2 regions of the Arthrobacter sp. FW306-1B-G06A genome follow, and region 2 is predicted to be linked to the other one. Evidence: riboswitches for the same ligand, from Rfam matches in the RefSeq annotation. Region 2 holds a riboswitch; the other holds the start of a gene.
The links. Region 2 has a riboswitch for cyclic di-AMP ahead of AC3WJM_RS17815 (aggregation-promoting factor C-terminal-like domain-containing protein). Riboswitches for the same ligand answer to the same signal wherever they lie in the genome.

Region 1: it holds a riboswitch for cyclic di-AMP, as region 2 does, so the genes downstream of both, AC3WJM_RS00170 (M23 family metallopeptidase) here and AC3WJM_RS17815 (aggregation-promoting factor C-terminal-like domain-containing protein) in region 2, are expected to answer to the same signal.

The regions. Positions count from the first base shown of each region.
Region 1 covers NZ_JBYSXB010000001.1:25,539-41,442, forward strand. The annotation lists gene AC3WJM_RS00120 (amino acid ABC transporter permease) at 1-515, shown strand, start outside; gene AC3WJM_RS00125 (amino acid ABC transporter ATP-binding protein) at 502-1,329, shown strand; gene AC3WJM_RS00130 (alpha-mannosidase) at 1,531-4,557, opposite strand; gene fdhD (formate dehydrogenase accessory sulfurtransferase FdhD) at 4,753-5,652, opposite strand; gene AC3WJM_RS00140 (FdhF/YdeP family oxidoreductase) at 5,654-7,990, opposite strand; gene AC3WJM_RS00145 (molybdopterin molybdotransferase MoeA) at 8,053-9,378, opposite strand; gene AC3WJM_RS00150 (DUF6457 domain-containing protein) at 9,375-9,662, opposite strand; gene mobA (molybdenum cofactor guanylyltransferase) at 9,694-10,323, opposite strand; gene AC3WJM_RS00160 (HNH endonuclease) at 10,361-10,861, opposite strand; gene AC3WJM_RS00165 (NlpC/P60 family protein) at 11,111-11,875, opposite strand; cyclic di-AMP (ydaO/yuaA leader) riboswitch at 11,881-12,047, opposite strand; gene AC3WJM_RS00170 (M23 family metallopeptidase) at 12,193-13,011, opposite strand; cyclic di-AMP (ydaO/yuaA leader) riboswitch at 13,014-13,221, opposite strand; gene AC3WJM_RS00175 (iron-dependent transcriptional repressor DtxR) at 13,347-14,042, opposite strand; gene serC (phosphoserine transaminase) at 14,314-15,444, shown strand; gene AC3WJM_RS00185 (MFS transporter) at 15,466-15,904, opposite strand, start outside.
Region 2 covers NZ_JBYSXB010000037.1:27,460-43,363, forward strand. The annotation lists gene AC3WJM_RS17800 (ArnT family glycosyltransferase) at 1-1,700, opposite strand, end outside; gene AC3WJM_RS17805 (ArnT family glycosyltransferase) at 1,707-3,788, opposite strand; gene AC3WJM_RS17810 (bifunctional glycosyltransferase family 2/GtrA family protein) at 3,785-5,155, opposite strand; gene AC3WJM_RS17815 (aggregation-promoting factor C-terminal-like domain-containing protein) at 5,316-6,053, opposite strand; cyclic di-AMP (ydaO/yuaA leader) riboswitch at 6,056-6,229, opposite strand; gene AC3WJM_RS17820 (sensor histidine kinase) at 6,394-7,872, opposite strand; gene AC3WJM_RS17825 (response regulator transcription factor) at 7,885-8,625, opposite strand; gene AC3WJM_RS17830 (hypothetical protein) at 8,841-9,713, shown strand; gene AC3WJM_RS17835 (winged helix-turn-helix domain-containing protein) at 10,434-11,303, shown strand; gene AC3WJM_RS17840 (SixA phosphatase family protein) at 11,515-12,045, shown strand; gene AC3WJM_RS17845 (LysR family transcriptional regulator) at 12,128-13,087, opposite strand; gene AC3WJM_RS17850 (EamA family transporter) at 13,160-14,101, shown strand; gene AC3WJM_RS17855 (hypothetical protein) at 14,074-14,664, opposite strand; gene AC3WJM_RS17860 (TetR/AcrR family transcriptional regulator) at 14,727-15,359, opposite strand; gene AC3WJM_RS17865 (YhgE/Pip family protein) at 15,356-15,904, opposite strand, start outside.

The DNA.
Region 1 (15,904 bases), on a different contig from region 2:
TGCTCTCCGGCGTCGCACGCTTCTATGTCTCCGTGATCCGTGGGACTCCCCTGCTGGTGCAGTTGTTCGTGATCTTCTACGGTCTCCCGAGCATCGGCGTGAAGCTGGAGCCGTGGCCGAGCGCCATCATCGCGTTTTCGCTCAATGTGGGCGGCTACGCGGCCGAGGTCATCCGCGCCGCGATCCTGTCGGTGCCCAAGGGCCAGTGGGAGGCCGGGCACACCATCGGAATGTCGCGTCCACAGACGCTCGTGCGGATCATCCTCCCGCAAGCGGCCAGGGTCTCGGTACCTCCACTGTCCAACACCTTCATTTCCCTCGTGAAGGACACCTCGCTGGCTTCGCTCATCCTGGTCACCGAGCTTTTCCGCCACGCCCAGCAGATCGCCGCATTCAGCCAGGAATTCATGATCCTGTACCTCGAGTCCGCCCTGGTTTACTGGGTCATTTGCCTCGTCCTCTCCACGGGCCAGTCCGCCCTGGAGCGCAGATTGGACCGTTATGTCGCCCACTGAGCCCAGCAACGCCCCCCACGGGAACTCCGGGCCGGTGCTGTCTGCCCGGGACCTCGCCAAAGCCTTCGGCAGCAACAAGGTGCTGCGCGGAATCGACATCGACGTCAGGCGCGGCCAGGTGGTCGCGTTGATCGGGCCGTCCGGTTCGGGAAAGACCACCGTCCTGCGCTCACTTAACGGCCTCGAAGTGCCCGACGCCGGAACGGTCACCTTCGGGGACGCCGACGCGGGGACGGTCCGGGGCTCCGGCGCAGGACTGACCCTCGATTTCGCGGGCAGCGTGGGCAAGCGGGAGATCGCCGCCCTCCGGGATCGCAGTGCCATGGTGTTCCAGCACTACAACCTGTTCCCGCACATGACGGTGCTCAAGAACATCATCGAGGGACCGCTCCAGGTCCAGAAGCGTCCACGGGCGGAAGTGGTCGCGGAGGCCGAGCGGCTCCTGGCCCGGGTGGGCCTCGCGGACAAACGCGACGCCTACCCCTTCGAGCTGTCAGGCGGCCAGCAACAACGGGTGGGAATCGTGCGCGCCCTCGCCCTCAAGCCGCAGTTGCTGCTCTTTGACGAACCCACCTCGGCGTTGGACCCGGAACTCGTGGGCGAAGTGCTCGGTGTCATCAAGGAACTTGCCGACGAAGGCTGGACCATGGTGATCGTGACGCACGAGCTCGCCTTTGCCCGCCAGGTTGCCGACGAAGTCATCTTCATGGACGGCGGCGTAGTGGTGGAGCGCGGACCAGCAGCGGATGTCTTGCGCGAGCCGCGGGAGGAACGCACCAAGCAATTCGTCAAGCGCCTCCAGCACGACGTCTGACCCCCAACTGATCCCCACCGCCACCCTCGCCTCGCAAGTCCCCACCGGCTCCCAGCCTTCGCAAGCTCAGGCCGGGACCCTCGCCGGCGTGGCCCCACGGCCAGGGAACCCTGGCGGCGTGGGCCCAGCATTTGTTGTCGTTTTGGGCCCTCATAACGACATCTACTGCGAGCTAGTTGGGTGGGCCGGGCACGCAAACGCCTAGCGGCTGAAACGCAAGGTCACCAGCTGGAACGGGCGCAGGGTCAGTTCGGCAGCTCCCACTCCGGGCTTCACTCCGGGAGCCTCGACGGGACGTTCCAACAGGTCCACGGATTGCACCATCCGGGATTCGAAGTTGGCTGTGATGAGGCCCGTGGAGCGTTCTCCCAGAGATTCGTAAAGCCGCACGATGACGTCTCCGGAGCCGTCCTCGGCAAGCTTGACGGCTTCGATGACCAGCGCTTGGTTGAACACCGTTAAAAGCGGCTCAACGGGGTTCGCCCCTGCCAGCAACCTCGGTTTGAGGTTGGTCCGATAGCCTTCTTCGACGGCCCCGCCGATGCTGGCGCCGGGCCGGATGCTCAGATCCAGGACGTGAACCCCAAGGTCGGCTTGGGGGTCCGGGAACTTGGGCGCCCGCAGCAGTGACACACGCACATTGGTGGTGGTCCCGCCGTCGTCACGGATGGTCCGGGTGACGTCGTGCCCGTAACTTGAGGCATTGGAGATTGCGACTCCGTAACCCGGCTCCGCCACGTGGATCCAGCGGTGGGCGCAGAATTCGAACTTGGCGGCTTCCCAGGACGTGTTCGTGTGCGTAGCCCGGAAGACATGCCCGAATTGGGTCTCCGAGGCGGAACGGTCCGCACGGACATCCAGCGGGAAACCGATCTTGAGCAGTTTCTCGTGTTCCTGCCAGTCCACCGTGGTGGAAATGCCGAGGGATTCCGCGCCCGCTTCGAGGGAAATGCGCTGCGTGATGGTGGAGGAGCCCACCGTCCGCTCCACCACGACGACGACGTCCCAGCCTGCACGTTCCAGCGTCACCGATCGCGCGTCGACCACCGGGACGACGTTCCGGCGATAGAACTCGTCGATGTCCCAGGCATCCCATTCGTTCGGCGTATCCCGGTGGAGCTCAAGGTGGTTGCCGAACGTCCCGGGCGCAATGGCTTCCCGGCCCGTTGCGTAATCGGAGAGGGAGGTCAGCAATCCATTGGCGTCCAGCACCGCCCGGATGATGCCGTTGTCCAAAACATAACCGCCGGCGCGCTCTGTGACACTGACTGGACTATCCGAGTGGACCGGTTCGGCAGCCGCGAGCGCCGGAACACCATTGCGCTCGTGCGGCGCGGCATTGAGCAGGAACGTGGTGTCTCCCTCGCCCAGAACTGCTGACGCGGCACCCGCTATGATGCCTTCCAACTCCCGGGCGATCGCGGCATAGTTCCGCTCCGCATCCTGGTGGACCCACGCGATGGAACTGCCCGGCAGGATGTCGTGGAACTGCTGCAGGAGTACAAGCCGCCACAACCGCTTGAGGTCCGCCGCGGGATAGGTGAACGAACCCGCAGTCCGTACTGCCGCCGTCGAGCACCAAAGCTCGGCCTCGCGCAGCAGGTGTTCTGAACGGCGGTTGCCTTGTTTGGTATTGGCCTGGCTCGTGTACGTCCCCCTGTGCAGCTCAAGGTACATCTCCCCTACCCAGACCGGGAGGTTGTGGTACTCGGCCTCGGCCCGGGTGAAGAACTCCTTCGCGGTTCCCATGCGCACCTTCGGCGAGCCTTCGAGATCCGCCGTCCGGTGGGCGGCGGCAACCATTTCGCGCGTGGGTCCGCCACCGCCGTCGCCGTAACCGAAGGGGACCAGCGAAATGGTGCCGCGGCCATGCTCCCGGTAGTTGCGCTGGGCATGGGCCAGTTCGCGGCCGTGGAGCTCGGAGTTGTAGGTGTCCACGGGCGGGAAGTGGGTGAAAAGCCGCGTGCCGTCGATGCCCTCCCAGTTGAAGGTGTGGTGCGGCATCTTGTTGACTTGGTTCCAGGAGATCTTCTGGGTCAGGAACCACCGGGAACCAGCGGACTTGACGATCTGGGGGAGGGCCCCGGAATATCCGAAGGAGTCAGGCAGCCAGGCCTCCTGGCAGTCGATGCCGAACTCCTGCAGGAAGAAGCTCTTGCCCTCCACGAATTGGCGGGCCATTGCCTCGCCACCGGGCATATTGGTGTCGGATTCCACCCACATGCCGCCAACCGGCACGAATTGCCCGGCCTTCACCTTCTCCCGGATCCGGATGAACAGCTCAGGATAGAACTCCTTCATCCATGCCAATTGCTGCGCCGAGGAGCAGGAGAAGACGAAATCGGGGTTCTCATCCATGAGGGCGACAACGTTGGAGAAGGTGCGGGCGCATTTGCGGATGGTTTCCCGGACCGGCCATAGCCAGGCCGAGTCAATATGGGCGTGGCCAGTGGCCAGAAGTTCGTGGGCCGAGGCGTAAGCGGGCCGGCTCAAGACCTCGGCGAGGGCTTCCCTGCCGGCGGCTGCGGTACCGGCAACATCGTCCGGGTCCATGATGTCCAGCATGCGCTCGAAGGCGCGGAGGATCTCATGCCGCCGCGGCAGTTCGAAGGGCAGTTCGTGCATCAGCCCGCTAAGGGTCCAGATGTCCTGGTGGAGCTCCCAGACCACCTCGTTGAGTTCGGCGATGGCTATGCGTCCGAGCCGGTAGCGGGGCTCGTCTCCGGAGGTGGACTTGTCCCCGAGCGGGGTTGCCGCGAAGGTCCAGCTTTGGCTGAGATCCGGATTGGCCGCGGCTTCCACGTAGAAGTCCACCGAGAGTCCGCCACCCAGAAGCTTCAGCGGGACATGCTGGTTGCGCGGAGAGATGGCCTTGATGATGGTGCCGTCCGGGCGCCAGGCAATGCCCTCGCACTGGAATCCGGGTGCGTCGATGCTGAACCCGAGATCGACGACGATCTCCACCGTGGTGCCATCGGCGACTCCCCACCCCTCCGGGACCTCGCCCCGAAGCCGCAGCCACTTGGTGCTCCAGGCCTTGCCCCACGCGGCACCGTGTTCCTGGGGCTCAAAGACCTGGCGGAGTGCTTCCGAGACCGGAACCGGCTCCCCCGGGGCATCCCAGCTGCTCAGTTCAAGAGGCAGCGCACGGCCATAGATGGCGGGAGCTATCCGCTCCCGGACAAAACGTTCGAGCCGCTTCTCAGTGATCCGGCGGTCGTCGTGCAATTGAAGTCCCCTTTGGCGGTGGGCTGGGTTGATTGCTTCCTTACCGTTATGAGCAGCCTAGTAGGCAGGTCACTGTCCGGAGGAACCAGATTCCATTCGATGGATAAAATCTACGTCTTTCCCGAACAATAGCCAAGTGATTGGCGGCTATCCCTGCAGGTCCCTATTCCCCACCGGCTCCCAGCCTTCGCAAGCTCAGGCCGGGGCCCTCGCCGGCGTGGGCCCCCCACCGGCTCCCGCCGGAACTCCGACCCGGTCGCTGCCCGCGTAGACGTTCAAGCTGGTCCCCCGGCTGAAGCCCACCAGCGTCAGGCCGGTCTCCTGTGCGAGCTCCACTGCGAGGCTGGAGGGTGCGCTGACGGCGGCCAGGACCGGGATCCCTGCGAGCGCCGCCTTCTGGACCAGCTCGAAGGATGCCCTCCCGGAGACCTGCAGGACGGTGCCGCGCAGGGGCAGCATTCCTTCGCGCAGCGCCCAGCCCACCACTTTGTCCACCGCATTGTGCCTCCCCACGTCTTCCCGCAGGCACAGCAGCTCGGCAGCACCGTCGTCGTGGATCCGGAAGAGTCCGGCGGCGTGTACTCCCCCGGTTTTGTCGAAGACCGCCTGTGCTTCACGGAGACGGTCAGGCAGAGCGGCCAGAACCTCCACCGGGACATTCAGGGGGTCGTCCTCGGGGCTGAAGTGTGAGGATTTACGCACTGCCTCGATGGAGTCGGTGCCGCAGATCCCGCACGAGCTGGAGGTGTAGACGTTGCGCCCGGTCTCCGGCAGGACGACGTCGGGACGCAACTGGGCTTCCACCACGTTGAAGGTCTGAACGCCGTTCTCGTCCTCGCCGGCACAGAAGCGCAGGGAAATGAGCTGGGCCGGGTCCCAAATAACACCCTCGGAGACCAGGAAGCCCGCCACGAGGTCGAAGTCGTCGCCAGGGGTCCGCATGGTCACCGAGAAGGACATGTGCCCCAAACGCACCTCGAGCGGTTCCTCGACGGCCAGGAAGTCCTCGCGGTAGCGGACCGGGTGCTCCAGGGCCTGGGCGGAGCCGTCCAGGACGAATTTGTGCACCTTGCGGCGCTGGGTCACCCGTCCCATCTCAGCTACCCACCTTCCCGGCGGGTTCCGCATGCCCGGCGGCTTCCCCGTGTCTGACGAACCGCACCGTCATGGCCTTGTAGCCGGGGGTATTGGATTCACGGGCAACGAGCTCCCGGTGGACCAGGGCGTTGGCCTCGGGGAAGTACGCGGCGGCGCAACCCTTGGCCGTTGGGTAGGCAACCAGCCGGAACTTGTCCGCCCGGCGCTCCGTTCCGCGGAAAGTGGAGATGACGTCCACCATGTCCCTGTCTTCGAAGCCGAGTTCGCCGAGATCGTCCTCGTGGACCAGGATCACGCGGCGGCCTTCGGAAATGCCCCGGTATCGGTCGTCGAGCCCGTAAAACGTGGTGTTGTACTGGTCATGGCTGCGGACTGTCTGCAGGATCAGGTGGCCGGCAGGGGCTTCGAGGTACTCCAGTGGGCTCACGGTGAATCGTGCCTTGCCGATGTCCGTGGCGAACGTGCGGGTGTCGCGTGGCGGGTTCGGCAGCACGAAGCCGTTCTTGGTCCGCACCCGCGCGTTGAAGTCCTCGAAGCCGGGGATCACCCTGGAGATGTGGTCGCGAATGACGTCGTAGTCTTCGGCCATGGCCCGCCAATCCACGGGGTGGTTGTCCCCGAGGACCGCCTGCGCCATGCGTGCGACGATGACGGGTTCGCTAAGCAAATGCTCCGAGATCGGAGTCAACCGGCCCTGCGTGGAGTGGATGACGGACATGGAGTCTTCAACGGAGAGGATCTGCCGTCCGCCCGGGTGTTTGTCGTCCGTGTCCGTGCGGCCCAGGGTGGGCAGGATCAGGGAGGTCTTGCCGTGTACAACATGGGCGCGGTTGGGCTTGGTGGAGATATGGACCGTCAGCCCGGCTTTCTTGAGCCCTTCCTCCAGTGCGACGGTGTCCGAACCTGCCGCGGCGAAGTTGCCGCCCATGGAAACGAAGACGTCCACCTCGCCCTTCTCCAAGGCGTGCTGGGTTTCCACGGAGTCGTATCCGTGGACCCGCGGTGTGGTGAATCCAAACTCTTTGTCCAAGGCTGCCAGGAAGCCTTCGGACGGTTTCTCCCAGATGCCCATCGTGCGGTCGCCCTGCACGTTGGAGTGGCCGCGCACGGGGCAGGCGCCGGCACCGCGTTTGCCGAAGTTTCCCTGCAAGAGCAGCAGGTTGATGATTTCCCGCAAGGTGTCCACGGAGTGGGGCTGCTGGGTGAGGCCCAGCGCCCAGCAAATGATGGTGCCCTTTGAGGCGGCGAGCATGCCGGCCACCTTGGTGATTTCGATGCGGCTCAGGCCCGTGGCGCGTTCCGTCTCTGCCCAGTCCAGTTTAGCCCGGGCTTCGGCGTAGGCCTCGAAACCGTCGGTCTGCGCCTCGATGAAGGCGCGATCAACCACGGTTCCCGGCTTCCGATTCTCCTCCTCCAACAGGAGATGGCCCAGCGCCTGGAACAAGGCAAGGTCGCCACCCACCTTGATCTGGAGGAATTCATCGGCGATGTCTGTGCCGCCGCCCACCACGCCGTTGAGCGACTGGGGGTCCTTGAAGTTCAGGAGCCCGGCTTCCGGCAATGGATTGACGGCTACGACCTTGCCGCCGTTGGTCTTGCAATCACGCAAGGCTGAGAGCATGCGCGGATGGTTCGTGCCGGGGTTCTGCCCCACAACGAACACCAACTGAGCTTCATGGATGTCTTCCAGGGAGACAGTGCCCTTGCCGATGCCGATGGTCGGGTTGAGGGCGCTTCCGGAAGACTCGTGGCACATGTTCGAACAATCGGGCAGGTTGTTCGTGCCCAGGCTGCGGGCGAAAAGCTGGTACATGAAGGCTGTCTCGTTGGCCGTGCGCCCCGAGGTGTAAAAAACGCAGCGGGCCGGCGTGGTGGCATTCACGTGCTCGCCGATCAGGGCGAAAGCATCCGTCCAGCTGATCGGCGAATAGTGCGTCTCGCCAGGGCGGATGACGACGGGCTCGGCAATGCGGCCTTGGCTGCCGAGCCAGTATTCGGTCTTGTCCCCAAGCTCGGCCAGGGAGTGCCGGGCCCAGAACTCCGCGTCGACCACGCGTGTGGTGCTCTCCTCGGCGATTGCCTTGGCCCCGTTTTCGCAGAACTCGGCGGGACTGCGTTTGCCCGTGATGGACTCCGGCCAGGCGCAGCCGGGACAATCGAAACCGTCCCGCTGGTTGACGCGGAGCATTGACTTGACGGTCCGGCTGACACCCGCTTGGGACCAGCCCCGTTCCAATGCCACAGTGACAGCTTTGACGCCCGCCGCGGAGCGCTTGGGTGGGTGGATCTGGAGGTCATCTTCATTGATGTCCTGCTCGGGAGCATGCCTGTTCATGTCCCCATCATTGCAAGGCCTGACTCTCTAATCCACCCGCGTCCATCCTGCACCTGAAACTCTCAGCCCGTCAGGGCGCTCCAGTCCACCGGACCGGACGAAACCTTCCGTGCTGGCTTGGCAGGAGTCTTCTTGGCCTTGTCCTCCGGTGGCTTCGGCCGGGGAAGCGGCGGCCCCCACGGCAATGGAAAAGCTGGCACTGCCTCTCCAAGTTGTACGCCGTGCGGCGGCACCACCATGATTCCGTCCGCACTGGCGAGGCCGCGCATCATCCCGGGCCCCGCGTGCTGGGCCGGCGACGCCAAGCCGTACACAAACCTGAAGGGAAGCAAGCGCGTGCGCCCGGGGTCGGCGTCGAGCATTGCACCGCAAGGAACCTCGCCCACCTCGGGCAGTGTTCCGTGACCCAGACCCGCGAGGAGCGGCGCGCCGATCGTGAAGAGGACCATCATGGCCGCGAGCGGATTGCCTGGGAGGCCCAGCACGAAGCGACCGTCCGGCAACTCGGCCAAAACGCCGGGATGTCCCGGACGCATCGCAATTCCATCAATCAGCAAGCGGCCACCCAGCTCCGCAATGGCCCGACGGAAGTGGTCCGTCCCCGAACGGCCGGTACCCCCGGTGGTGATGACGACGTCGGCGGGTGGCGCGTCCGGCGACAGCTCACCTTCCTCAAGGGCCGAGAGCCATTCGTCATAGGAGTCGCCCACCTTGATTTGCTCGCCGCGGATCCCGCCAAGGAGCTCGACGACGGCGCCAAGCTGGGGACCGAAAGTATCCCTCACGCGCCCGGGGGCCGGGACACCCGCGGTCACCACCTCGGCGCCGGTCAGCACCATTTTCACGAGGGGCTTGCCCAGGACGTCCAGTTCATCACGTCCGGCCAGGGCGGCCAGGGCGAGATGGGCCGGGTTCAGGACGACGCCTGATTTGATCAGCAGCTCGCCCGCCGCGGCTTCCTCTCCCGCGTCGCGGATGTGTTGCCCGTTGCGCGGTTCGCCGGGCTTCGCGTTCCCGCCGAGCGCGAGCAGTGGTAAGCCGTCTTCGTCCGTGGTCAGGACCCCGCTCTCCCTCCGCAGAACGGCCTTGGCCCCGGGCGGGATCAGGCCACCCGTGGCGATCGGGCTGGCTTGGTGCGGTGCCAGCCGATGGCCGGGTTCGGCGAGGATCCATGGACCGCTGCCGTTGACTGCCCAGCCATCCATCGCGGAGGACGCGTAGTGCGGCAGGTCCTGCAAGGCGTGGACATCCGAGGCCAGGGTCCTGCCGATGGCGTCCTTCAGGGCAACGGGTGCGGCGGGAATGGGCGTGGCGCTATCGAAGGCAAGTTGCCGCGCCTCGGCCCACAAGTGGTCGGCATGCGGGACATGCTCGGGGGCTTCCGTCATCCGGCGTCGGTTCCGGGGTTCGTATAGTCCTTCGCGAGCGTGCGTGCCAGGCCCAGGGCTGCATCCATCGACGCAGATTGAGTGGCTTGTCCCGAGCCCGAGGCAAGCCCGGCCGCAAAGCCCGCAATGAAGGTTGTCAAAGGAGCCGCCGGCCGGACCACCGAATGGGCTGCAACGCCCGCCAGGGACAGGATCTCGTTGATGTCGATCTCGACGTCGTCCAACTCATACGCTTGCAGCAGGCTCCTGCACCATTCCTCGAGCGTTTCTTCCTGGCTCTTCACGATCCGCCTCCACTGTCCGGTACAGCTGTTGTCACGGCAGGTCGCCGTCCACTCCAAGCGCCGCGGCGTCATCCCAGGTATCCACGTCATCGGTGGACCCTGCGGGGACAGGCACGGCCAGCAGATCAAGCCTAGCAAGCAGGCGGAAAACCGCAGCGTTGACCAGGCCACGTTCTTCTCCGGCAGCTTGCACTTCGCGCTGCAAAGCAGATACGCGGTAGATCCCGAGCAGCGGCTGCTTCCTACCGTCGCCGGATACGGACATGGCCCCGTCCGTGTCCTGGTGGCCTGCAACTTCCCGGAGCAGGACCGGAACCGCGGCGGCGGCCAGGGGCATATCGCAGGCCAGGACGAGAACCCAGGGCGCGTGCTTCGTGGACGGCTCCTCGCCGTTTTGCGTTTCGCCTCCGTGCCCCAGGGCGAGGAGTCCGGCGGCGATCGCGGCTGCGGGTCCGGCGAAGGGCGGCTCCTCCCGCGCGGTCAATGTGCCGTCCGGCAGAGTGCCGGGATCCGGGCCGACGACGACGACGCTTCCCGCACCGCGTGCGGCCGCCACGGCGCGCTCAAGGAGTGTGGCGCCGTCGTATCTCAACTGGGCTTTGGGCACGCCGCCGAGGCGGGAGGACTTGCCACCCGCCAATATCACCGCATCAAAGTCCACCCGCCCAGATTACCCGGGAAGCGGGCTCAATTCCGGTTCAGGCCGCCGACTCGGGCAGGAGGAAGGGATCCCATGCGGGCGCAGGTTTCTCAAGCTCCTTGATTTGCCAGATAGTCCCGGTGGGCGCCGCCGGAGTGAACCTCAGTTTCCAGCCCATCTCGGCTGGGGTGTGGTCACTCTTGGCGTTGTTGCAGCGCAAGCACGCTGCCACCAGGTTTTCCCAGGAATCCGCGCCGCCCCTGGATTTGGGGTGGACGTGGTCAATGGTGTGCGCTGCTTTCCCGCAGTAGGCGCAACGGTGACCGTCACGGCGCAAGACGCCGCGGCGTGTGACCGCCGTGATGGTGTTGTACCTTGGCCGGATGTAGCGATTGAGCAGAATCACGGAAGGACGTCCGAGAATCTCTTGTGGCCCGACGACAGGCTCGTCGCCTTCGGCCACTACGCTCGCTTTTCCGGTGAGCACAAGGACCAGCGCCCGGCGGAAGGTTACTACCGCCAGCGGTTCATATCCAGCATTCAGAACGAGTGTGCGCATGCACGTACCTCTTCACGGCCGCACCCGTCAGGGGCGCGAGGGCCGGCTGCCCTCTGCATGTACGGGCTGTGGATCGACAACCTAAGAGTAAACACCAGAAGGCCAGATCAACGAATCCATGCGGGGGTTCCAGCGCAGTGTCGGTCAAAGTTCATGTGCCGGACACGTAAGCGCACGCTCGTTAAAACAGGACATCCCCACCGGCGGACCAGCGGGGATGTTCCAGTGAAGCTATGTAACCGGGGCTATTTAGCCACCAACGCGGATGAAGACCGGGCCGGAGCCGACATTGACGCTGTAAAGGGCGGTGGTGCCACCGTTCCAGCCGCCGTGGACTGCCATGCCGTTGCCGACGTAAACAGCGATGTGGGCCATGCCCATGCCACCGTTCTGGTAGTAGACCAGGTCTCCCGGCTGCGCTTCAGCAGCGCTGACCGTACGGCCAAGGGAGAGGTAGTCTGCCGGCCAGCCGTGGAAGTTGATGCCAACAGCGGCCAGGGAGTTCGAGGCCAGGGCAGTGCAGTCCTGGGCAACGCCAAGCTGAGCGTAAGCTGCGGCAGCAATCGCTGCGCCCTTGCCGCTGGCAACCTTCGTGGCGGGCGAAACAGCAGCGGTCACAGAAAGCGTCGAGGAGCCGGTAGCGGCACCCGTGGCAGCCTGCGAAGCCGGAGCGGCTTCCTGGGTGGCAACCGGAGCTGCGACAACCGGAGCAGCTTCGGTGGAAACCACCGGGCGTTCGTACTTGATGGCGACGGAGGAGTCGGCCGAAATGCTGGCTTGGGCGATGGACTGGACTTCCAGGGCGGAGGTCGAAGTGGACTCGCGGGGAACGTTGGTTTCTGCAGCGTTGGCTGCGATACCGCTAGTGAGCACCAGACCGGAAGCAGCTGCGATAACGGCTGCCTGACGGCCTACGCCACCGGCGTTGCTGCCGACAGTCTTAGCGATAACGGCAAGCGAGTTGGTCTTGGTGACCGCGGCACGGTGGCGCGCAACAGTAGAGCGTGAAGACACGTTAAGAGGCCTCTCCCTATGCCCGCGAGGTAAGCTGTCGGATTCGGATGGGAGTCATCCGGCCACACTCCTCCCTCTCGGAAGTCGTGCGACTTAACCCCAAGGCCATCGGTGAAGATGACCAAAAGTGGGTCCCCCGCCTCTGCCAGACGATGTTTTGCGAACGGAACCTCGGGCAGTGGCAGAGCTAGGCAATCCACCCGAGTGCATCAACTCTCTAAAAGTTGATGCGAGTTAGACGGTACATGAGTTTTGGCTGAATGTCACATTCAGGTCACGGAGCGTGACAAGCATGCGAGAGACTTCCATCGGATTGGCTACAGCCAGCCCAGGGGGTCAACGACGTCGCCGTTGACCATGACTTCAAAGTGGAGGTGGCAGCCCGTGGAGGCGCCCGTAGTGCCGCTCAATGCGATGACATCGCCTCGGCCAACCGTTTGGCCCACCTGGACGTTGAACGACGACAAATGGTTGTACGTGGTTTCCAGGCCGTTGCCATGGTCCACCACAATGCGGTTTCCGCCGCCATACGGATGCCAGCCGGCGAAGGTGACCTTGCCGGCCGCGGCAGCATGGACCTGGGTGCCGCACTGGGCCACGAAGTCCTGGCCGCGGTGGAACTCCCCCAAACCGCCCGTGATGGGATTCACGCGGTAGCCGAAAGGCGAGGCCGTGGTCAGGGTGTCCAGGGGCGCCCCCAGGGTGCCCTTGGAGGACGAGGTCTTGATGGTGCCGACGGACTGTGCGCTCAAGAGCTGCTTGAGCTTGCTGTCCGGATCCGCCGTGGTTGACACTGCGGCACGGCTGAAGTCGATCGTGGCGCTTGCCGCGGCCGGAATCTCGGGCTGGGTGCCCACAGCCGAGGCGGCCTGGCTTGAATCCGCCGTGGCCGTCATGGCGCCGGTGCCCGGCATGGCGACTGTCAGGATGAGGCCCGTCGTGGCGAGGGCCACTCCGGCCTTCTGTCCCGCTCCGCTCGCGGCGGCGAATTCGGCCATCTGTCGCAAAGGACCCTTGCGGCGGCGAAGTTCGCGATGGGGATCGCGCGGCCGCTCGTGCTCGACGGCGCTTGTGCTCCGCAGCTCAGCAGTAGGACCGGACGCGCGCCTGCGGCCCCTGGTGTTCTGCGTGGTCAAGGTTTTCCTCTCTGGCAAGCCTGCGAAGTTAGCTGTCGGATTCGGGCCAGAGAGATCGTGGACCCGGTCCGCGCGAAGGGCACGAAACGCAAGGTACCCGGAGGGGCCTTGCGTTGTTTGCACTTCCGCTACGGACTTCACCCCAAGGCCGTCTTTCGACAGCCGATGGTGGTTCCTCCGTTTCTGCCAGTGAATGGACTAATCCACCTGATCCGCTGGCAGAACTCGGCTTCGGATCAGGTAACGCTTTGGTATCGGCGCCAGTATTTAACTATAGGGGATTAAGCCCCACGGTAATAATTTCGTTATCTTTGCGGGCGACCCCGCCGGGCCGGCTAGGCGACCGTGACAAACACGTGCGAGGCGACCTCAGGCGGCAGCTCCAGCGCGCCCTCGATATTGGGCACGCGAACGGAGATGTACTCCCCTACGCGCTCCAGGGACACCCTGGCGCCCGGGCGGATTCCGCCCTCGTCCAACTGGACCAGAAGTTCCGGTTCCACCTGGATCGGTTCAGCCAGCCGGCTGACGGTGACCCGGTTTTCAGGTGAATATTCGTTCATCGCGTCAAGAAGGTTGACCACGCCATCCGTAAAGGCGTGGGACGCGGCTCCACCCAGCGCTTCGAGTCCGGGAATGGGGTTGCCATAGGGCGATTCAGTGGGGTGGTCCAGCAACTCATAGAGCCGCCGTTCCACGCGCTCACTCATGACATGCTCCCAACGGCACGCTTCATCGTGCACGTAGGCCCAGTCCAGTCCAATGACATCTGCCAGGAGCCGTTCGGCGAGCCTGTGCTTGCGCATGACCTCGGTGGCGCGTTTCCGGCCCGTTTCAGTCAGCTCAAGGTGCCGGTCGTTGGACACAATCACCAGGCCGTCGCGCTCCATCCGCCCGATCGTCTGGGAAACGGTGGGGCCGGAGTGCCGCAAGCGCTCGGCGATGCGGGCGCGAAGAGCCACGATGTTCTCTTCTTCAAGCTCCAAAATGGTCCGAAGATACATCTCAGTGGTATCGATCAGATCCGTCATCCAGCTCAGCTCCTCGAGCGCAGTATCTTGCGTATTTTCGCCAGCTCCAAGCTTAGCTTATTTGGAATTACTCCGGATAATTCCGGCGCTTGTCCACCGTCCGGTCCGCCGTCCTCTCCTGAGCTGGCCGAACAATGGTTTCCACGTGGCGGACTATGACACCTTCGGTTCTGCCCCCGCCTGCGGTGTCAGGCAGAATTGGGGAGTCGAAGGGGCAGCTTGCCACCTGCCACGACCCATCTAGGCCGCTACTTCACCATTGGAGCATCCCGTGAGCGACAACAGCATCACCATCCCCGCCGATTTGCTGCCCAAGGACGGCCGCTTCGGCGCCGGGCCCTCCAAGGTCCGCCCGGAGCAGATCGAGGCCCTCTCCGCCGCCTCGACAACGATCCTCGGCACCTCCCACCGCCAAGCACCCGTCAAGAACCTGGTGGGCTCCGTCCGCGAGGGACTTAGCCAGTTCTTCCGTGCGCCCGAGGGCTACGAGGTGATTCTCGGCGTTGGAGGCTCCACCGCGTTCTGGGACGTCGCCAGCTTCGGCCTGGTCGAGAAGAAGGCCCAGCACCTCTCCTTCGGTGAGTTCGGTTCCAAGTTCGCTTCGGCGACCAACAAGGCACCGTTCCTTGAAGCTTCCTCCATCATCACGTCCGAGCCTGGTACCCGGCCGGTTTCCCAGGCCGAAGCAGGCGTGGACGTGTACGCGTGGCCACAGAACGAAACCTCGACGGGTGTCGCCGCTCCGGTCAAGCGCGTCCAAGACGCCGGCGAGGGTTCACTTGTCCTGGTGGATGCGACGTCCGCAGCCGGCGGCCTGGATGTTGATGTTGCCGAAGCCGACGTCTACTACTTCGCCCCGCAAAAGAACTTTGCGTCCGACGGAGGCCTGTGGCTGGGACTCTTCTCCCCCGCCGCCCTGGAGCGCGCGGCCCGTATCAAGGCAAGCGGCCGCTGGATCCCAGATTTCCTGGACCTGCAGACGGCTATCGACAACTCGAAGCTCAACCAGACCTACAACACGCCGTCCCTGTCCACCTTGGTGACATTGGATGCCCAGGTCCAGTGGCTCAACAAGAACGGTGGCCTGGATTTCGCTTCCGGACGCACCGCGGACTCCGCAAGCCGTATCTACAGCTGGGCAGAGGCTTCCGAGTACGCCACCCCGTTCGTGGCAAAGGCCGAGGACCGCTCCAACGTCATTGCCACGATCGATTTCGATGACTCGATCGACGCCGCGGCCATCGCCAAGGTGCTCCGCGCCAACGGGATCGTGGACACGGAGCCCTACCGCAAGCTGGGCCGCAACCAGCTGCGCATCGCTACCTTCGTTGCCATCGAGCCGGACGACGTCTCCGCATTGCTCGCCAGCATCGACTTCGTGGTGGGCGAACTGAAGAAGTAAGGGCCTGCCGCATTCCCGCGGTCAGGGCTGGTCAGCGTCGTCCGGGTGGGGATCCCGGGCGGCGCTGTCCCTTTTAACGGCGTCCCTATTAGCTGGACCCGCGCTTTGGGACTCAATCCGGAAGAACCGCATCCCGCCGGCGCTGCGGTCGAAGCGGAGCCGCAGCTGGCGCGCGCGGATGATCCACACGATGCCGACGACGGCGGTGCTGGCGCCCGCGGCAGCGGCCACTCCCACTGCCCACCGGGGTCCGGCGACGTTGGACACCCAGCCGACGAACGGTGCACCGATGGGCGTTCCACCCATGAAAATGGCCATGTAGAGTGCCATGACCCTGCCGCGCATGACGGGTTCCGTGGTGGACTGCACGTAGCCGTTGGCGCTCGTGATCATGGTCAGGGCAAACAGTCCGCAGGGAATCAATGCCAAGGCGAACATGGTGTAGTTCGGCGCCAGGGCG
Region 2 (15,904 bases):
GCCTGGGCGCCCGGCTGTTGGAGGGTCTGCGGGGGAGTGTTCTGGGACGCGTTGTTTTGCCCGAAGCCGCCCCGGGCTCCAAAGCCGCCGAAGCCACCGAACGTAGTCGCGGGACCGGCGCTGGGGATTGCGCCACTATGCGTCACGGAGGCGGTAGAGATCGAGTACGCCAGCGGACCGGCAAGGGAGGCCGCGAGGGCGAGCGCCGCCGTCGTGCGGTGGAGGATGCGGACCGGGAAACGTCCCGAGAGCAGCAAGCCGGCCGCAGCCGCCAATGCGCCCAGCAGCGCGGCCCAGCGCAGCAACGGACCATAAGCGGTGGTGCCGCCCAGGAGGCCGAAGGCCGTGAATCCAGCTGCGGCCACTGCCACAGCGAGCACGACCGCGGCGACGAGCTGTGCGCGGTGCTGCCACAAAAGCGCCCCGCCCAGGCCCGCGAGCCCGGCGATGCCCGGGGCCAGCGCCACCGCGTAGTAGGGGTGGATGATGCCTGCCATGAAGCTGAACACGAGCCCGGTGACCAGCACCCACGAGCCCCACACGATCACCGAGGCGCGGACGCTATCCGTGCGCGGGGCACGCCGGCCCAGCCACAGCAGCCCGGCCCCGAGGACCAGCACCGAAGGGAGCAGCCACGCGATCTGGCCGCCGAATTCGTTGTTGAACATCCGGAACAGCCCGGGAACTCCCCAGCCGTTGCCGCCCCCGACGCTGCCGGTCTCCTGGCCGCTGAGCCGGCCCAAGCCGTTGTAACCGAGCGTCAGTTCCAGGATGGAGTTGTTCTGTGAGCCGCCGATGTATGGCCGCATGTTCGCCGGAACGAGTTCGACGACGGCGAGCCACCAGCCGGCCGCGACCACCATGGCCGCCCCCGCGCCGAGCAGATGAAGCAGGCGACGCCCCACTCCACCCGGCGCGGCAACCAAGTACGCCACCGCAAATCCAGGAACCACCAGCAGGACCTGGAGTTGCTTGGTGAGGAAGCCGAAGCCAAGGAACACTCCGGCCAGCAGGAGCCAGCGCAGTTTGTTGTCCTGCATGGACCGCAGGGTGGCGTAGCCGGCGGCCGTCATGAGTAGCACCAGCAGGGCGTCCGGGTTGTTGAACCGGAACATGAGGGTGGCTACCGGGGTGATGGCCATGACGACGGCGGCGAGCAGCCCGGCCCGGTGGGCGAGCTGTGGATCGCCGGAAGCGGGGGCCGCGGCTCGCCTGACTGCCAGATACAGCAGCCAGGCCGTGGCCACGCCCATGAGCGCCTGGGGAACCAGGATGCTCCAGGAGCTCAGCCCGAAGATCCGTACCGAGAGGTCCATGATCCAGAGCGACGCCGGCGGTTTGTCCACCGTGATGGAGTTGGCGGCGTCAGACGATCCGAAGAACCATGCGGCCCAATTCTGCGAACCGGCCTGGGCCGCCGCGGAATAGAACGCGTTGGCCCAGCCGGAAGCGCCGAGATTCCAGAGATACAGGACCGCCGTTGCCAGGAGCACGAAACCGAGCTCCACGCGGTGCCGAAGGGCATGCGGGCCGCGGGTGCGGCGGGGCCGGCGGGACCGGCGGGGCGAACCGGCCCGGGCGCGGCCGCCCCCTCCGTGGGGAACGGCCGCTTCCTGCGGCGCAGTCGGCCCCACCAACAGCGGCGGCGGAGCCGGCTGCCTTGCCTCGGAGTCCGTGCCTGTGGAATAGGAAGTGGTCATCGGAATCTACTTTGTCAGCTTGTAGACCGTGGAGTTGCCCACCGTCTGGGCTTGGAAGTTCGCCTGTACCCAGGAGGCTACCTCGGAATTGCCGCCTTGGCCTCCGAACCCGCCGCCACCCATGCCGCCTCCTGCGATGTAGTAGCCGATCTGTCCCTTGGCCACCATGTCCTGGAACTCTGCCAGCGTGGGGTAGGGATCGCCGCCGTTCCAGCCACCGAGCGCGATCACGTTGGTGTTCGTGGCGAGCTCAAGGCTTGCGGCTTGGGTGGCACCGGAGACGATCGCCGACCACTTCGTGGTGGTGGATTTCAGCAGGGCGGTCAGTCCGGCGTCGGACGTTCCCTCGGAACCGGGCCCTCCCGCCGGACCCGCGCCACCAGCCGCGCCGAACCCACCGGCGCGGTTTCCGAAGCCGCCCATGGCGGAACCGCTGGGTCCCGACGTCGGGATGGAACCGGAGTGTGCTGTAGCCGCCGTCGCGAGCGTCCACGCCGCTGTTCCGAGGCCGCCGGCCAGAAGGGAAACGACGACGACGGCCGCGGCCGCTGCGTTCCGGAACCGCCCCGCCGTGTTTTGGCCGGCAAAGCGCAACGAGTCGAGGCGGAGCAGGATTGCCGCTGCCGCCACCACGCCCAGGACGACGATCACGATGCGCAACCACGGAAGCCACGAGGCGTCGCGGCCCAGGAGAACCGCGGACCAAGCCGAACTACCGAGGATGACCACGGCCAGGACGATCCTGGCCGGCCAATATCCACGGCCACGCCACAGCTCAACGCTGCCAATGCCTGCCAAGGCTGCGATTGCCGGTGCGAGCGCTACCGCGTAGTAGGGGTGGACAATGCCGCTCATGAAGCTGAAGACGCCCGCCGTCACCAGAAGCCAGCCACCCCACAGGATGAGCGCGGCACGGGTGCGGGAAGCCCGCGCTTCCCGGCGGGTGAACCATAGGCCGGCTGCCAGCAGAATCAGTGCAGCAGGGAGAAGCCAGGAGACCTCAGCGCCGAAGCTCGTGCCAAACATGCGGGTGATCCCGGCAGCGCCACCGAATCCGGCGTTGCCGCCACCGCCACCGCCGCCGCCGAAGGCGCCGAGGCCACCGAGATTGCCTCCAGCAGGGGCGCCCGCTCCGCCTCCGCCGGGCGTGCCTTCGCCCGAACCCGTGATGCGGGACAGCCCGTTGTAGCCAAAGGTCAGCTCGAGGAAGCTGTTGGTTTGCGAACCCGCCATGTAAGGCCGTGCCGATGCCGGGGTCAGCTGGAAGAGGGCGACATAACTGCCGGCTACTACTGCGATTCCGGCCAGCGCGCCGAGCAGGTGCAGCAGCCTCCGCCGCAACGGGGTCGGGGCGGCCCAGAGGTACGCGAGTCCCAGGCCTGGAACAATCAGGAAACCCTGCAGCATCTTGCTCAGGAACGCGAGGCCCACTACAGCGCCGGCAGCGGCGAGCCACTTCCAGCCCGCCCGTTCGATGGCGCGGGTAGTGAAGTACGCCGCCAGGACCAGGCAGAGAGTCAGCATGGCGTCGGGATTGTTGAAGCGGAACATGAGCGCCGCCACCGGGGTCAGTGCCAATGCCCCACCGGCAAACAAGCCAGCGCCTGGTCCGGAAACCCGCTTGACCGTCAAGTAAAGGAATCCAACGGCGGCCACGCCCATCAGCGCCTCGGGAACCAGCATGCTCAGGGGAGAGAAGCCGAAGATCCGGCCCGCCAAAGCAGGGATCCACAAGGAGGCCGGAGGCTTGTCCACGGTGATGGCGTTGCCGGCGTCGAGCGAACCGAACAGAAGCGCCGTCCAGTCCTTGGTGCCGGCTTGAATGGCCGCTGCGTAGAAGGAGTTTCCGTAACCGGTGGCCGCGAGGTTCCAGAGATACAGGAACGCGGTGGCTACGAGGAGCCCGGCGGCGGACGGCCGCACCCAGCGGGGCTGCCGGCCAAAGGCGTATCGGGTCCAGCGGGGCGTGGCGTCCGGGGTTGATGGGCCTGCCGAGTGGCGCGGTGCGTCGGCAATCCCGACGGCGGGGCCGGCGTCAGCATTTCCGGCGGCGAGTCCTGTGCTTGCGGGAGTGATCGTGGAGGTCATGATGCTGCCGTTTCTGTGCGCGTTTTGGCTTGTGTCCTGGGTTCAGCCGACGGCGCCGCAGGCTGCCGGAAGACCCAAAGGCGGAACAACAGGAAGCGGACTGCCGTGGCGGCGAGGTTCGCTGCGACCACGGTGAGAAGCTCGCCCCAGCGGTCCGGCGTCGTCGTACTATGCACCAAGGCGAGTGCCCCGGAGGTGAGTGCGAGGCCGATCCCGAAGACGATCAACCCCTCGAAGTGGTGCCGAACGGGATTGCCGCCCTGGATGCCGAAGGTGAAGCGACGGTTGGCGCCGGTGTTGGCGATGGCCGTGACGAGCAGCGCCAGGAAGTTCGCCAGCTGCGGGTCCATGAAGCCGCGGCAGAACAGGAAGATGAGCACATAGGCGAGGGTGGACGCAGCGCCGATCGCGGCGAACCGGACCAATTGCCCGAATAGGCTGCTGCGCGGGCTTTGCTCGGCGATGCGGGACGACGCCGGGAGCGGCCCGCGTGCAAGTGCCGCCCGCAGTTCCGGAATGGGGATGCGGCCCGAGACGAGATCCCGGGTGAGCCGGACCATGCCGCGGATGTCGGCCAGGGCGGTCCGCACCACGTCGACGCTGGAATTGGGATCGTCGATCCAGTCGACGGGAACTTCGTGGACCCGGAGCCCGCAGCGTTCGGCGAGGACCAGGAGTTCGGTGTCGAAGAACCACGAATTATCCATGGTGTGCGGGAGGATCTGCTGGGCGACGTCTGCCCGGATCGCTTTGAAGCCGCACTGGGCATCGCTGAAGCGGGCACCCATGAACGAGTGCAGCATCAGGTTGTATCCGCGCGAAATGAACTCGCGTTTGGGGCCGCGGACGACCCGCGAGTTACGGGTCAGTCGGGTGCCGATGGCGAGGTCCGAATGGCCGGAGATCAGCGGCGCCAAAAGGGGCGCCAGTGCGGCGAGGTCAGTGGAAAGGTCAACGTCCATGTAAGCCAGAACGGGCGACGGCGATGCAAGCCACACCTTGCGAAGGGCGTTGCCGCGTCCCTTCTCGTCAAGGTGGACAACCGCGAGCTCAGGCAGTTCCCGGGCTACGCGCTCCGCGATTTTCAACGTGCCGTCCGTGCTCGCGTTGTCCGCCACGGTGATGCGGAAGCCATGCGGGAAGGATTCGCGCAAGTGGCCGTGAAGCCTGCGCAGGCACTCTTCGAGATCGCGTTCCTCGTTGAAGACGGGGATGGTGACGTCGAGGACGGGGATGGCGGTGTGGGTGTCCACGGGGGCGCGCAGCCCCGTGCTGCGCTGGATGGGAGTGCTGGGTTGGACGGGAAGGCCCGGCGGCACCACCGCGGGGTCCTTCAGGGTTCCGGAGGTGGATTCGATGAGCGTCATGTATCCAGAGTGCCGTTGCCGAATATGAAGGCTTTAGGCGGAACCTGTGACGTGGCTGTGGATGTGTGACCAGCGTGGCGCATCACTTGCCTGGCCAAGAAACGGAGAGGCCCGTCCCGGAAGGGACGGACCTCGACGTACTTTGTGGTTGGCTCTTGGCTTAGTACCAGTTGTGGGCCAAGTGGAAGGACCATGCCGCGGACGGCGATCCGTAGCGTTCCTTGATGTAGTTCAGGCCCCAGCGGATTTGCGTCTGGTAGTTGGTCTGCCAGTCGGCGCCTTCGGACGCCATCTTTTCGGCCGGCAGCGACTGCCCAATGCCGTAAGCGCCACTGGAGGCGTTGGTGGCAGTGGTGCGCCAATCCGATTCCTTGTTCCACAAGGTGATCAGGGCCGACATTTCGCCCTGGCCCCAACCGTAGGAGGGAAGGATGCTTGCGGCGTAGGCCTGGGCGCCGGAGGGATCATCGACGGCGACGGGTGCAACCGGTGCCGCTGGAGCAGGGGGTGCAGCGGGTGCGGCCGGTGCGGCAGCCTGGGGCGCGACGGCGGCTGGAGCGGGCGCGGCCGCCTGGCTTGGCGTCGACGCAGTGCTCGGCTTGGGGCTCGCGCTTGCGCTCGCCGACGGCGTGGCGGTGGCCGAAGGCGTGGCTGAGTGATCCACCGTGCGGGATTCGGACGTGCGGCTCATGTCCTGGGCGTTGATGGCTTGTCCGGCGGCCTGGGTGGCAGCGCCTGCGCCGAGGAACACGGCAACGACGCCGGCAACAACTGCCATGCGCTGGCCGGTGCCGAGGTTCGAGGCGGCTCGCCTCAGCGTGGAACGTGACTTGTTTCTCCGGGCAGGTTCGCCGCGGTGGCGCGCAACAGGGCGCGACTGATCCTTGGAATCAGACATGGTGATTGCCTCTCGACGCCTGCGGAGTTAGCTGTCGGATTCGGATGAGGTCATCCGGCCGTGGCCACAGCGGAACGTGGCGGCACGGCTTCACCCCTAGGGCTGGCTCAACATGAGCGCTTGCCCGGAGACCTGGGTCCCCCGTCTCTGCCTGGACTGTTGGGCACCGGGGAGTGGCAGAGCTCGGCGCCTACCCGGCGGTGGCCGGAATGATCCAGCGCACCTATTCGACGGTACAGGAGGATCCAGCTTAAGTCACATTTAGGTAACGGAGATCACGACGCCGGTGCGTCGACTTGCGCGCGCCGCGCACCGGCGTCGTACTCTTCTGGTTCGCCCGTCAGGCCGGGGCAGTCCTGAGCGCCGGGAGCCGCACCGCGAACTCCGTCCGGCCAGGCCGCGACGCCACTTCGACCGTGCCGCCGTGCGCCTGAACGATGGATTCCACAATGGACAAGCCGAGGCCGGAGGTGCCCTCGGAGCCGGACCGGGCGGCGTCGGCACGGGCAAAGCGGGAGAAGATCCTGCCCTGGAATTCAGGCGGGATGCCCGGGCCGTTGTCGGTCACGGTCACCACGGCGCTGCCATCGGCGGAGCGCATCACGCCCGTGACCACGGTGGTTCCCGCCTCGGTGTGCTTGCGGGCGTTGGAGAGCAGATTCGCCAAAACCTGGTGGAGTTGGGTGGTGTCGCCGCGGACCGTGAGGGGCTCATCCGGGAGCTTGAGCTGCCAGATGTGCTCGGGGGCCATGACTTTCTCGTCGCTGACGGTCTCGATCACCAACTGCGTGAGGTCCACATCGGTGAATTCCGGGGCCTTCCCTTCGTCCAACCGGGCCAAGAGAAGGAGGTCCTCCACGAGGGTGGTCATGCGTTCGGACTGGCTCTGCACCCGGCCCAGCGACTTGCGCCCGTCTTCGGTGAACGTCTCGGTCATGCGCAAGAGTTCGGTGTAGCCGCGGATGGCGGTCAGCGGAGTGCGTAGTTCGTGCGACGCATCCGCGACGAACTGGCGCACCTTGGTTTCGCTTTGCTGGCGGGCCTCGAGGGCGCTCGAGACGTTGTCCAGCATCAGGTTCAAAGCATGGCCGACGCTTCCCACTTCGGTGCTCGGATGGGCCGCCGACGCCGGAACACGCACCGCGAGGGCCACTTCACCGGCGTCAAGCGGAAGTTTCGACACCTTGGTGGCGACGTCGGAGAGTTGCTCCAAAGGCCGCATGGTACGGCGGATCAGCACGGTTCCGGCCAGCCCGATCAGGACCAGTCCGCCCAAGGAGACCAGCACCATGGTCCAGACGAGGGAGGCCTCGGTGTCCTCTTTCGAGGCGAGAGGGAGACCTGTGATGACAACATCGCCGTATGGAGTTTCGGTGGCCACCAGCCGGTAGCCGCCAGTGGACAGCGTGCGATCAACCGGGCGGCCATCGGACGGGAGCGCCGACAGGATTCGGGCGTCGCTGGGCGACAACGGCGCACGTGTGGCATCGGAGGACAAGAAGCCGGCATCGCTGCTCACCTGGCCTGCAAGGATGCGTGCATTGAGCGTGCCGATGCTCTGGCCGCGCGGGTCCAGCGGGTCCGGACGGCCGCCAGGGTTGCCTTGCGGCGGGCGGCCGTGGGAGGCCTGCATCAATTGCTGATCGAGCTGCTTCGTGAGGAACACATCCATGGAGGCATAGCTGACCACCCCGACTGCACCGCAGATGGCCACAAGGAGTGCCATGGAGAGAAGGATCAAGCGCGTGCGCAAGTGCCAGGTTGAAGGATTGAACCAGCTATGGTCGGTCTGGCGGGGGATACCCGAGAGTGCGGACATTCGGCGCCCCGGCTATTCGGCAGGCTTGATGACGTAGCCTGCTCCGCGCACCGTGTGGATCATGGGCGGGTGGTTGGCCTCGATCTTCTTGCGCAGGTATGAGATGTAAAGCTCCACGATGTTGGCTTGGCCGCCGAAATCGTAGTCCCACACGCGGTCCAGGATCTGGGCCTTGCTGACCACGCGCTTGGGGTTCTCCATGAGGTAGCGCAGGAGCTCGAACTGGGTCGCCGTGAGCGGGATGTCCTCGCCGCCGCGGGTAACTTCACGCGTGTCGACGTTCAGGGTCAAGTCGCCCACCACCAGCTCGGCGGTGTCCATCGCGGCCACCCCCGAGCGTTGGACCAGACGGTGCAGGCGCAACAGGACTTCCTCCATGCTGAAGGGCTTGGTGACATAATCGTCGCCGCCGGCGGCCAACCCGACGATGCGGTCCTGTACGTCGTCCTTGGCGGTGAGGAAGAGCGCAGGCACCTCCGGCGCAAAGGCGCGGATCCTGCCGAGCAGCTCGACGCCGTCGAACCCTGGAAGCATCACATCCAGCACCAGGACGTCCGGTCGGAAGTCCTTGGCGAGCTTTACCGCAGCGGGACCGTCGCCCGCCACCGCCACCGACCAGCCCGCCATGCGGAGGCCCATGCTCATGAGCTCGGCGAGGCTGGGTTCGTCGTCAACCACAAGGGCACGGATGGGGGAACCGTCCGGGTGGCTGAGTTGCGGAAGGTTGTTGGTCATGGAGTGCGAGGATGCCATGGGACAACTCTCCAATCTGCCGGTTTGCCAGTGCTTTGCCGTTGCTGTGAGCACCCTGTGAGTCCCAGCCTAGCCACCTGTCCGGAGGTTGTGGCGGTTCTGCAGGTCACAGGGAAGCCTTCAGTTCGACACAGCCAACGCACAGCAAAGCGGCTGACGCTGTTTGGGACAAGAACAATCACGACCAAACAGTCTCGATTTCGATGGAGAACACCATGGATCAGCAAAACAACCCCTCCGTACCTGGTTCCGAGCCGGAGAACGGACACCCGCAGCCGGTGATCCGCCCCCTTGATGATTTTGCGCAGGCTGGTGCCGGGCAGCCGGCCGCCGGGTGGGGTGCTCCGCAGCCGCCGGCGAACCAGCAGCCGGCCGCCGGGTGGGGTCCTCGGCAGCCGCCGGCGAACCAGCAGCCGGCCGCTGGGTGGGGTGCTCCGCAGGCGCCGGCGAACCAGCAGCCGGCCGCCGGGTGGGGTGCTCCGCAGCAATACAACGCCGGACAGCCCCGACCTTCCTTTTTCAAGAATTGGAGCCTGAAGAAGGGGCTCATTGTTGGCGGCGTCGCGGTGGTGGTCGCTGCTGCGGCAGGAGCCGGTGCATATGCCGCCGGCAACGGGACCGCGGCCGCGGATACCACCAACGCGCAGGGACCTGGGGCCGGGCAGAACGGCCAGGGCGGATTCGGTGGCCCGGGCGGCACGAACGCAGGCCCTGGCGGGCTCGGCGTCGGCATGGGCGGCCTGAACGCCGCGGTCCACTCGGAATACGTGGTCCTCCAGAACGGCAGCTATGTCACCATGGCGGGTCAGTTGGGTACGGTCACCGACATCTCAGCGAGTTCCATGACCGTCAAGAGCGAGGACGGGTTCACGAAAACCTATGCGCTGGGAACGGACGTCGTGGTAGCTGAAGGCCTGCGGCAACGTGGAAGCGGAAGCGGCGGCACCACCCTGACCCTCGCCGATGTGAAATCCGGATCCAGCGTGAGGGTCACTGCGCTCAAGGAATCGGACAAGTACACGGCCCAGTCCATCCAGATCGTTACTGCCACCACATCAAGTACCCAAGGAACCGGCACCACCAACTAGTCCCCACCGCCACCCTCGCCTCGCAAGTCCCCACCGGGTCCCGGCCTTCGCAAGCTCAGGCAGGGACCCTCGCCGGCGTGGCCCCACGGCCAGGGAACCCTAGCGGCGTGGGCCCACGGAGCTGATGTCGTTACGGGCCTTCAAAACGACATCCAGTGCGAGCGCGGCGTGAGGCTAGGGCCATTGCGGGGGTCCTAGCAGACGATTTGCCAAAGAATTTTCACGAGATGCCGATCCAGGATTGGACAAGGGTTGTTTCATATCTCGAGATTCAAAGGCAAGCGCGTGACGTGGCTTGAGATTCAGAAAACGGCAAATCCATCAAATTTTATTCGAATATTGCGCCAAGAATAGCCAGTGTGACGAACGAGAATGGGTCACATTTGGACATGTGTGAATTGTGATGTGCGGCACAATAGTCCGATTCGTCTCAAAATGTGGACGGTCCGGCCCTTTGTTACTTGCAAGTTCCCTTTGTTACGTTGCACACTTCAAATGTGAACAAGAACTCAACAGCATCTGCAGCCGCAGCGATCGAGCCCAGCGCACCCGCTGGTACTTCGATGAGCTGTTGTCGAATGCATGCCTAACTTAAGACCCCAACAAGTTTCAGGCATTCGCCCCCTGCCCAGCGTCGGGCGCCCCTCCCCATCTCATTGCGGGGACCAGACCAGCATTCGAAGCCGCGATGACGGCTATTCACTTTGAGGTAAGCACTCCATGTCAGTTGCATCCGGATACGTCCACATCTCCGTCCGTAACGCCAATAAGGCCGCGTCGAACGCCGGCCTGCGTCCCGGCTTCGGCAACCGCCCGGCCTACGCCCAGCCCGCACCGCAGGGTGGCAGCCAGGCACCCGGCTACGTCCCCCAGGGCTATAACCCCAACTCCTACGGCCAGCTCCGCGCTGTTCCCGCCAACGAGGCCTCGCCGATGACTGCGCCCACGCCGGTCTTGGCTCCAGCGGACCGCTCTATCCGTCCCGTTGCTAATGACAATGTGGCCCGCGGTTTCGTGCTCTACATGGGCATTGACGAGGACACGGCCGCGGCCGCCGGAACGTCCATTGCCAAGTTGGCCCAGGAAATCCGGGCCTACGCGCAGTCCCTCGTTTCCGGCGCCGAGAGCTATGCCGCCGTCGCAGTAGCCCCGGCCAGCGCGCCCGGTTCCGCGCTCGACGTCGTCCGTTCGACTTTCGGTGACCCCACCGTTGGCAACCGCCAGCGCTCCGAGGCGCTCCGCCCGCAGCCTGCACAGGAAGCCCGCCCGTCCGGCGTCTTGATCGACCTCGCACGTCGTGAGGTGCACCTCGACGGCGAATCCCTGAACCTCACGTTCAAGGAATTCGAGCTCCTCAACTACCTCGTCGAGAACGGCACCCGCACCGTGGGCCGCGACGAACTCCTCGAGGGCCTGTGGCGCAACGCCGAAGAGGTCCCCAACGAGCGCACCATCGACGTCCACATCCGGCGCCTACGCTCCAAGCTCGGCCGCCTGGCAAACACGGTCCGCACCGTGCGCGGCCAGGGCTACCGTTTCTACGAGCACCCCGAGGTTATCGTCTGGGCCGCTCCGGAATACTCGATCTAGTCCCCACCCGTCCAAGGCGCCCGCCCCCTGTCTAGGGGGCGGGCGCTTTCGCTTCCGCGGGACGATCCCTCGGCGCCTGCGCTCGTCCCTCACGCAACAACGGCGCTTTCGGGATGTCCCGCTCACGCGACAGCGCCCGCGCGAACCAGGCGGCCGCATTCCTGCGCTCAGGACCAGTGAGCATGTGCCTCCGCGGCGATAGGGTGGGGGGATGAGCGAGCATCACATCAAGCGGCTGGTGATCATGCGGCATGCGAAGTCGGACTGGCCCCTCGGTGTGCCGGACCATGAGCGACCCCTTGCCGAACGCGGCCACAAGGAAGCCCCCCTTGCCGGGAAATGGCTCCTTAAGCACCACGTGATTCCGGACTTCATCCTGTGTTCGTCCGCGCTCCGGACCCGGCAGACCTGCACGTGGGTGTGCAGCGAGCTGGGGGAGAAGGCCCCGACGCCGAAACTCGAGGACGGCCTGTACGCCGCCTCCGCGCAACGCATGTTGACCGTCATCAACCATGTGCCGGAAACCGTCACCACTCTCATGATCTTTTCGCACATGCCCGGCGTGCAGGACCTCGCGATGCACTTGGCTTCCCGCGACTCGGACCATGACGCCTACATGGACGCCGCAACGCGTTACCCCACGAGCGCCATGACAGTCATGGAACTTGAAAAGCCGTGGGCTGAACTCGATGGGCAGGATGCCCGGCTGACCCACTTCGCAGTTCCTCGCCCAAAGAAGTAGCTCCCTCGCGCGAACTGGCAGCTAATACCCTTTTTTGCGCGGCCAGAGGGCATCTGCCGCCAGCTCGCGCGGATGGTCCCAGCTAGCCCACCTCGAGGCCGGCCGCCACATCCTGCAGCAAGCGGACCACGTGGCGGATGCTGGGGCTTGCCATCATGGTCTTCCGGTACACGATTCCCACTTGGCGTTGCTGCATCGGATTGACCACGGGCACCGCCACCACTCCAGCGGGGAGCTCGGGCCTACCGAGCCGTGGCACGAGCGCCACCGCCACGCCCTGCTGGACCATAGCGATATGGGTGGAAAAGTCGGGGTCGTAGATGCGGATGTCCGGCACGCGCCCCAGGCCTGCCAGGATCGCCAGCAACGCCTCATTGCAGATGGCCCCAGCTGGCGTGCTGATCCAGCTTTCGTCCACCAGGTCGGAAGGCTCGACGGCGGTCCGGCCAGCCAGCGGGTGGGCTGAGTTCAGCAGGACGTCGGCGGTGTCCAGGCAGAGGTCCTCGTGGACCATGTTCTCCGGAATGACCAAGGGTACGGAGTGCCAATTGTGGACGACGCCGAGATCGGCTTCGCCGGTGGCGACCCTCTGGACGGCCTCGCGCGGGTCTTCGGCCACCACACGGACCTCAAGCCCGGATGCGCCAAGCCCGGAGCCCGCCGCGGCCGAAGATCCGGCGGCAACGGCTTGGGCCGTGCCGAGTTTCGCCAGCATCGGCCCCACAAGACCCCGGCAAGCGGTGGAGAATGCCACGAGCCGCAGCACGCCGCTCGGCTTCGTTGGGTCGGCGAGCAGCGTGGCCTGCAGCTCCTCCAACTCGCCCAGGATCCGGCGTCCGTACTCCGCCAACGCCATGCCGCGGTCGGTCAGCAGTACGCCGCGGCCGTGGCGTTCGAGGACCGTCACTCCACTTTGCTTCTCGAGCTTCTTGATCTGCTGGGAAACCGCCGAGGGGCTGAAGCCCATAGCCTCCGAGGCAGCCACCACCGAGCCTTGCTGTTCCACTGCTACGAGGGCCCGTAGCGCCGCAATCTCAATCATGAAGCAAACGTACATGATCCGATGCAGAATTCAACGCTGGTGCTTCATTGGCTGGGCTGTCAGAGTTGAATCGTGAATATCCGCCACTCAGCACTCGCCGTCCTTGTCGCCGTCCTTTGGGGCCTGAATTTCGTCGCGATCGACTTTGGATTGCACCCCGGTAACGGGAGCGGTGGCGCGGCCGACGTGCCGCCTCTACTGTTCGTGGCCATCCGCTTTGTGCTGGTGGTGTTCCCCTGCATCTTCTTCGTCCGCAAACCGGACGTCAGCTGGAAGGCGATCATCGGCGTCGGGCTCTTCATGAGCGCCGGGCAGTTTGGCCTCCTCTACCTGGGCATGGCGCTCGGCATGCCTGCAGGACTTGCCTCGCTGGTCCTGCAGGCTCAAGTGCTCCTGACGGTGCTGTTGGCGGCCCGCTTCCTGGGGGAGCGGCCGAGCAAGCGGCAACTGACAGGGGTTGTGCTGGGTGTCGCCGGGCTAGCGCTGGTGGCGGTGGGTCGAAGCTTGGTGGCCCCCGTGGTGCCGCTCATGATCGTGCTCGCCGCCGCCTTGTCCTGGGCCGCGGGCAACATCATCGCCCGCAAAGCCAAGGCGGCCTCGGGACTGGGGCTGGTGGTCTGGTCCGGGGCCGTGGTCCCCTTGCCCCTCGCGGCCCTGTCGCTCATCGTCGACGGCCCGGCAGCCGTCGTCGGGACCCTCACCAACCTTCAGCCGGCCACCATCCTGAGCGCCTTGTATACCGCCATTTTCGCGTCGCTGGTGGGCTACGGCATCTGGAACCGGCTGCTCAGCCTGTACCCGAGCTCGGCCGTGGTGCCTTTCACGTTGTTGGTCCCGGTGGTGGGAATGACCGCCGCGTGGCTGCTCATCTCAGAGGTCCCGACGACGGCGGAACTGGCCGGCGGGCTCCTCCTGCTGGGCGGCGTCGCGACTGCCGTGCTGCAACGGCGCGAGAAGCCTGGGGACCTGGCGGCGGCCGAAGTACGTCAGCGCTTGGGGGCCGGCTTGCGCTGAGGGGCGGATCCCGACGTCGGGCGCTTGGCGGGGGTGCGTGGTGCAGGGCGCTTCACAGTTCCCGACGCCGGACGGGCCGCCGGTCGCTGGGCGGTCCTGCCGGGTGCCGGGGAAGGCCGCGAAGCAGGCCGGGGCGCGGGCCGCCGGGCAGCCGGACGGGCCACTGCCTTCGCACGGCGCGATGGCCATACCGCCCCCACGAACAAGATCAGCAGGGAGCTGCAGCCGGCAAGCGCGGCGAGGTAGAAATAGATGTCCGAGTCCTTGGTGCTCACCGCGCTGCCCAGGGCGTTCTCGTCCTGGTTGAAGGCGAGGCCCCACATGCGCAGGAACGCGATTCCGAACGCGATGAACAGGATCGTCGAGATGGCCCCGAGAACCAGCATGAAGTACCTGCGACGGGTGAAAACCTCGGCGACGCACGCCAGGTAGCCGATCGCCAGGGCCCCCAGGAAGATGTACATCACGGTTTCGTCAAGGGTGATGGCCAGGAGCACCAGCAAACCAGCAGACACCACAGCAGAGATAATCGCAAGCTTTCCGCTGTTCCCCATGTGACGCATGGGATTAATCATCCCTGACCCGCGGCAGCGCCGCGCCCCAAGACGCGGCAGTTGCCATACCGTTACCGCAGTACGTAGCCCCGCATGATGGTCATGAGGGCCGCTATGCTCTGCTCGCGGGTGCGCTCGGGGTTGTACGTCTGCCGGTCAAGGCCCACCACGAAGATCGCTCCGAACATCGCCGCCTCGAGGCTACCCCGGGCAATCCCCGTATCCACCGTGTACGTGGTGGCGACCTTTTCGATCGCCGCGCCGATCACGGCCAACAGCTCGCTGCGGAGCTCGACGAAGAGCTTGCCCCATTCGCTGGGCGTCCGCCAGTTCTCGCTGATCCAGAGCCGAGCGAAGGACGGGTAGTCGTCCATGAAGTCCATGGCTTGCCCGAGCATGGCCTCCATCGCCTCGAGCGGATCGGCGTGCAGGCCTTCAATCGTCTGGAGCCGGCCGAGCATGATGTCGACGCCGTGGCGCAGCAACTGGGCGATCAGATCGGACTTGCTGCCGAAATTGTAATAGACCGTTCCCTTGGACACCCCGGCTGCGGCCGCGATCTCGTCCACCGTCACGCCCGCTGCGCCACGCTCGCCGATCAGCTCCATCGAAGCGTCGAAAAGGCGCTGCTTGGTCGCGTTGGTGCGGGCCGGGCGGAGCTTCTTCTCCGGGAGCCCCGAGACATCCGGCTCTTGCATGCTCATACCGCGATCTCCGGCTTCAGGGTCTTGAGGGTCCAGAACTTGTGCTTACGGACGGCCAGCGTGGATAGCGCGGCCCCCAGCACAGTGTAGCCAAGCAGTCCCAGGACAATCGGCCAGATCATGGACAAGTCGCCGCCGTAGATCAGGTGCCGCATGCCGGTCACTACGTAGCCCATTGGCATGATCTCGTGCACCACGTGCAGAGGCATGGGGGTGGTTTGCCAAGGGAACGTTCCGCCGGAAGACACCAGCTGCAGGACCAGCAGGATCAGCACCACGAACTTTCCAGGAGTCCCGAGCAAAGCCACGATGCCCTGGATGAGGGCCGTGAACGCCATGACCGCTGCCAGCATGAACAACCACATCGCCACCGGGTGAGCCGCGTTGAGTCCCAGCCCCAGGTTCACCACGAGGGTGAGGATACTGGCCTGCAGCACGGACACCACGAAGAACGGGAGCCAGCCGCCGACGGCGATTTTCCATGACGGCGCGTTCGACGCCAAGGCCCGCTGGGTGATGGGACGCATAGCCTGGACCAGCATGAA